Regions from separate parts of the Actinomadura sp. NPDC049382 genome, predicted to be linked through region 2. Evidence: riboswitches for the same ligand, from Rfam matches in the RefSeq annotation. Region 2 holds a riboswitch; the other holds the start of a gene.

Region 1 (3,165 bases), on a different contig from region 2:
GAGCCGGTCGCCGGTCAGCCACGCCACCGCCCACTTCCGGCCGGACGGGTCGCCGCGGTGGACGAGCCGCTCGGACGCGACGTGGCTGCCCGCGTACTGCACCATGCGGCCGAACTGCTCGGACCAGAAGTAGGGGGCGGCGTCGTAGCGGGCGTCCGCGCCGAGGAGGGTCGCCGCGGCGGTCTCGGGGGCGTTGAGGGCGGTGTCCCAGTGCTCGACGAGGAGCCGGCGGCCGTAGCGCGCCGACCACCAGGCGGCGCAGTCGCCGACCGCCACGATGTCCGGGCGGAGGGCGCCGGGCTCCTCCTCGCCCTCGTAGACGCGGAACGCGCCGTCGGTGACCACGCCGCGCTCGACCAGCAGCCCGGAGCCCGCCAGCCAGGACACCTCCGGGCGGACGCCGACGCCGACCACGACCTCGTCGGCCTCGATCCGGCCGCCGCCGGCGAGGGCGAGGCCGCCGGGCTCGACCTCGGCGACCTTCACGCCGGTGCGCAGCTCGACGCCCGCCTCGGCGTACCAGGGGGCGGTCAGCGCGCCGACCTCGGGGCCGATCGCGTTGGCGAGGGGCGTGTCGGCGGCCTCCACGACGGTGACGCGGCAGCCCTTCTTCGCGGCGGTGGTCGCGACCTCGGCGCCGATCCAGCCCGCGCCGACGATCACGATCCGGGCGCCCCCGGTCAGCCGGGACCGCAGGTCGCGGGAGTCGCCGATGGTCCGCAGCACGTGCTGGCGGCCCTCCCCCGGCAGGGTGACGGGGGTGGCGCCGGTCGCGATGACCAGCCCGTCGAACGGCAGGTCGCCCGCGGTGGTGGCGAGCACCCCGCCGCGCCCCGGCGCGGCGGGCCGCAGCGCGGTCGCGCGCTCGCCGAGCAGCAGGTCGCAGCGCAGCGCGTCCCAGTCGGCGTCGACCGTCGTGTCGTCGGAGTCGCCCGCGAGGACGGCCTTCGACAGCGGCGGCCGGTCGTACGGCCGCTCACGCTCGGCCGACACGAGCGTCAGCGCGCCCTCGTACCCCTTGCTGCGCAGGGCTTCCACGGCGCGCACGCCGGCCAGCCCGCCACCCACGACGATGACCCTGTCCATGAAGGGCAGCCTAATGCGCCGCCGATTTCGGGTGGACACCTGTCCAGGAGTTGGGGGACGCGATCGAGGTCGTAAGGTAGGGAACAGGTAAAACGTGACAGAGCGCGGGAGTCCGGTGCGACCGGGCTGAGAGGGCGGCTGAGCGGGCCGCCGACCGCCGGACCTGATCCGGATCATGCCGGCGAAGGGAGCGCGCATGGAGATCGTGATCGTCGGGGCGGGGGTCATCGGCCTCGCCACCGCCTGGCGGACCGCCGCGGCGGCGGGCGGCGGGGTCACCCTGGTCGACCCGTCCCCCGCGAGCGGCGCCTCGTCGGTGGCGGCGGGCATGCTCACCCCCGTCAGCGAGCTGACCTACGGCGAGGAGCCGCTGCTGCGGCTCGGCCTCGCCTCCCGCGACCGCTACGGCGCCTTCGTCGCCGAACTGGAGGAACTGACCGGCCGCGGCACCGGCTACCGCACGGACGGGCTGCTGCAGGTCGCGTTCGACGCCGACGACCTGAAGTACCTCGACGACCTGCGCCGCTTCCAGGAGAGCCTCGGCATCCCCGCCGAGGCGCTGACCGGCCGGGAGAGCCGGCGGGCGGAGCCGATGCTCGCGCCCGGCGTGCGCGGCGGGCTGCTCGCCCCCTCCGACGGCTCCATCGACCCGCGCCGGCTCACCGCGGCCCTGCTCGCGGCCTGCGAGCGGACCGGCGTGCGGCTCGTCCGGCAGCGGGCCGCCCGGATCGTCGTGGAGGGCGACGCGGCGGCCGGAGTCGGGCTGGAGGACGGGACGGTGCTGCGCGCGGACAAGGTGCTGCTCGCCGCCGGTCCGTGGTCCGGCGACCTGGAGGGGCTGCCGCCCGGCAGCGTGCCGCCGGTCCGCCCCGTGAAGGGCCAGGTGATCCGGCTCCGCACCCGTGTCCCGTTCCTGCGCCGCACCACCCGCGGCCTGGTGAAGGGCTCGTCGGTGTACCTGGTGCCGCGCGCGGACGGCGAGATCGTCCTCGGCGCCACCCAGGAGGAGCTCGGCTTCGACACGCGGGTCACCGCGGGCGGCCTGTGGGAGCTGCTGCGCGACGCCCGCGAGCTGCTGCCCGGCATCACCGAGCTGGAGTTCGCCGAGGTCACCGCCGGGCTGCGGCCCGGCTCCCCGGACAACGCGCCGCTGATGGGGCCGTCCGCCCTCCCCGGCCTCCTCCTCGGCACCGGGCACTTCCGCAACGGCGTCCTGCTGGCCCCGGTCAGCGCCGACGTCCTGTCCGCCATGCTGCTGGACCGTCCCGTCCCCGAGGTCGCGGGGCCGTTCGCCCCGGACCGCTTCTCCGAGGTGCCGTCATGAAGGTGACCGTCAACGGCGAGCCGCGCGAGCTGGCCGAGGCCGCGAGCGTGGCCGAGGTGATCGCGTCGGTGACCGCCGCGCGGACCGGCGTGGCCGCCGCGCTGAACGACGAGGTCGTCCGCCGCTCCGCGTGGGAGACCACGCCGCTGCGCGACGGCGACCGGCTGGAAGTGCTGACCGCCGTCCAAGGAGGCTGAGGGTGCAGAAGGACACGCTGGTCATCGCGGGAGAGGAACTGGACTCGCGGCTGATCATGGGCACGGGCGGGGCGCCGAGCATGCACGTGCTGCGGGAGGCGCTGACCGCGTCCGGGACGGCGCTGACCACGGTCGCGATGCGGCGGGTCGACCCGTCCGCGCGGGGCTCGGTGCTGGACGTCCTCAAGGAGTGCGGCATCCGGGTGCTGCCGAACACGGCGGGCTGCTTCACCGCCGGGGAGGCCGTGCTCACCGCCAAGCTCGCCCGCGAGGCGCTCGGCACGGACTGGGTCAAGCTGGAGGTGATCGCGGACGAGCGCACGCTGCTGCCCGACCCGATCGAGCTGGTGGAGGCCGCCGAGCAGCTCGTCGACGACGGCTTCACCGTGCTGCCGTACACCAACGACGACCCGGTGCTGGCGCACCGGCTGGAGCAGCTCGGCTGCGCCGCGGTGATGCCGCTCGGCTCCCCGATCGGGTCCGGCCTCGGCATCCGCAACCCGCACAACATCGAGCTGATCGTCGAGCGGGCGACCGTCCCGGTGATCCTGGACGCCG
Region 2 (3,165 bases):
TCCGACAGCTCCACGTCGATCCCGCTGGCGCGCGCGGCCCGCACGAGGTCGGCGATGCCGTCCGGTCCGGGCAGCGCCCCGGACGAGCCGACGTCGGTGCCGCGCAGGACCTGCAGGGTGCCGCGCAGCTCGGTGCGGGCGTCGCGGCAGGTGGCCGCGATCGAACCGAGCGCGTCGGCCAGCTCCGCCCGGTCGAGCGGCCGGTCGCCGCGCACGAGGTGGGCCGCCGCGCCCGCCTGCACGCCGATCAGCGTGATGCTGTGCGCGAGGAGGTCGTGCAGATCGCGGGCGATCCGCAGCCGCTCCTCGGCGACCCGCCGCCGCGCCTCCTCCTCGCGGGTGCGCTCGGCCCGCTCGGCCCGCTCGGTGATGGTCGCGAGCCGCGCGCGGTGCACCCGCCACACCTGGACGGCGATCACCACCGACACCACGGCCTCGATGACCGCGACCTGCTCGCGGACCGAGCTGCCGCCCGCCCGCATCGCCATCCCGATCACGCACACGGCCAGCAGGAACGCCACGACGCTGAGGACGACCCGCACCCGGCGCCCGAGGACCGCGTAGGCGAACAGCGCGATCACCTCGGCGGGCACGAGCGCGTGGTGCTGGTACTGGGCCAGGTGGTAGGGCAGCACGAGCACGACCAGGGCCACCAGCCCCGGCGCCGGCCACCGCCTGATCACCGCGAGCGGCGCGTGCGCCGCGACCAGCAGCAGCGCGCCGACCGCGTCCAGTTCCCGGACGCCGGGCCAGGCCACCGCGGCGGCGGCCGCGACCCCCGCGAGCACCGCCGCGAGCACGGCGTCCGAGACCGTCGCGTTCAACCGGGGCAGCGTCACCACCCGTCCATCTTCCCCGACCTCCGCGATCAGCGCACACCGCCCCTGGCGGGGCGGGGCTATGCGCCCGCTTCCCGGGCGAGGATCGGCTTGACGTCCAGGATCGGGGTGCCGTCCAGGGCCTCCAGGTCGCGGACGCGCACGCGGCCGCCCTCCACCTCCAGGATCTCCACGGGGTGGAGCCCGATCGGGTTGGGGCGGTCCGGGGACCGGGTGGCGAACACGCCGCGCATCGGGGTGGACGGGTCGTCGCGCGGGTGCACGCGCAGGACGTCGCGGGGCGACAGGTGCAGCCAGGTCAGCACGAAGACCCGGTCGCCCGGGCTGAGGCCGTCCAGCGCCGGGAGCACGGCCGGCTCGAAGACCAGCCACGCCTCGGGCGCGCCCTCGGCGCCCTGCTTGGGGGCCGACGCCCGGTCCGTCAGCGTGGACGAGACGCGGCCGACCGGGGTGAGCGCGAACTCCTGGTGAGAGTCGATCATGCCCCGATCCTCTCAGTCGTCGCGCGGGCGCGTTCTACCCCGGCCCGGCCGGTTGCGGCAACGGGGGCCGTCCGGGTTAGCGTCGGGGGCGACAGATCGCGGGGGTCCGGCGAACCGGGCTGAGATAGCGGCTGAGACGGCCGCTGACCGCATGAACCTGACCGGGTAATGCCGGCGTAGGGAGAGATCGAGTCGTCATGACACAACGTGTGGTTCCAGCCGCCCGCAAGACCTACCTGCAGGGCTCGCGCCCGGACGTGCGGGTCCCGATGCGGGAGGTGCCGCTCACCAACGGCGACGTCGTCGTCCTGTACGACACGTCAGGGCCGTACACCGATCCGGAGCAGCGGACGGACGTCCGCCGGGGGCTGCCCGCGCTGCGGGAGCCGTGGATCGCCGAGCGCGGCGACACCGCCCCGTACGAGGGGCGGGCGGTGCGGCCGGAGGACGACGGGCGGAAGGCGGCGCCCGTCCGGGAGGACGTCCTGCCGCGGCGGCCGCGGCGCGCGACCGGCGGAGCGGTGACGCAGCGCGCGTACGCGGCGCGCGGCGAGATCACGCCGGAGATGGAGTTCGCCGCCCTGCGGGAGGGGGTGCGGCCGGAGTTCGTCCGGGACGAGCTGGCGGCCGGGCGGGCTGTGCTGCCCGCGAACGTCAACCACCCGGAGGCCGAGCCGATGGTCATCGGCCGGAACTTCCTGGTGAAGGTGAACGCCAACATCGGCAACTCGGCGGTGGCGTCGTCGATCGAGGACGAGGTCGAGAAGATGACGTGGGCGACCCGGTGGGGCGCCGACACGGTCATGGACCTGTCGACCGGGCGGGACATCCACACCACGCGGGAGTGGATCCTGCGGAACTCGCCGGTCCCGGTCGGAACCGTCCCGCTGTACCAGGCGGTCGAGAAGGTCGGCGGCGACCCGGCGGAGCTGACCTGGGAGGTCTTCCGGGACACGGTGGTCGAGCAGGCCGAGCAGGGCGTCGACTACATGACCGTCCACGCCGGGGTGCTGCTGCGGTACGTGCCGCTGACGGCGCGCCGCAAGACCGGGATCGTGTCCCGGGGCGGCTCGATCATGGCGGCGTGGTGCCTGGCGCACCACGAGGAGAACTTCCTCTACACCCGCTTCCGGGAGCTGTGCGAGATCTTCGCCGCCTACGACGTCACCTGGTCGCTCGGGGACGGGCTGCGCCCCGGCTCCATCGCCGACGCCAACGACGAGGCGCAGTTCGCCGAGCTGCGCACGCAGGGCGAGCTGACGAGGATCGCGGCCGAGTACGGCAACCAGGTGATGAACGAGGGGCCGGGCCACGTCCCGATGCACAAGATCAAGGAGAACGTGGACCGGCAGCAGGAGTGGTGCGACGGCGCGCCGTTCTACACGCTCGGGCCGCTGACCACCGACATCGCGCCCGGCTACGACCACATCACCTCGGCGATCGGCGCCGCGATGATCGGCTGGCACGGCACGGCGATGCTCTGCTACGTCACCCCGAAGGAGCACCTCGGGCTGCCGGACCGCGAGGACGTCAAGGCCGGCGTCATCGCCTACAAGATCGCGGCGCACGCCGCCGACCTGGCCAAAGGGCATCCGGGCGCGCAGGCGTGGGACGACGCGCTGTCGGACGCGCGGTTCGACTTCCGCTGGGAGGACCAGTTCAACCTCTCGCTCGACCCGGACACCGCCCGCGCGTTCCACGACGCGACGCTGCCGGCGGCGCCGGCGAAGACCGCGCACTTCTGCTCGATGTGCGGCCCGCACTTCTGCTCGATGAAGATCACCCGGGACGTCCGGCGGTACGCCGACGAGCGCGGGCTGGACGGCGAGGCCGCGCTCGAAGCG

Evidence for each region. A riboswitch is a leader RNA that binds a small molecule or an ion and turns the genes downstream of it on or off. The one in region 2 is predicted to bind thiamine pyrophosphate.
Region 1: another riboswitch for thiamine pyrophosphate. It lies ahead of thiO (glycine oxidase ThiO); the one in region 2 lies ahead of thiC (phosphomethylpyrimidine synthase ThiC).

What each region holds. Positions count from the first base shown of each region.
Region 1 is NZ_JBFARO010000172.1:4,993-8,157, forward strand. It holds gene AB0K34_RS42970 (FAD-dependent oxidoreductase) at 1-1,086, opposite strand, end outside; TPP riboswitch at 1,181-1,293, shown strand; gene thiO (glycine oxidase ThiO) at 1,283-2,410, shown strand; gene thiS (sulfur carrier protein ThiS) at 2,407-2,607, shown strand; gene AB0K34_RS42985 (thiazole synthase) at 2,604-3,165, shown strand, end outside.
Region 2 is NZ_JBFARO010000132.1:15,009-18,173, reverse strand. It holds gene AB0K34_RS39425 (sensor histidine kinase) at 1-842, opposite strand, end outside; gene tsaA (tRNA (N6-threonylcarbamoyladenosine(37)-N6)-methyltransferase TrmO) at 899-1,321, opposite strand; TPP riboswitch at 1,410-1,523, shown strand; gene thiC (phosphomethylpyrimidine synthase ThiC) at 1,519-3,165, shown strand, end outside.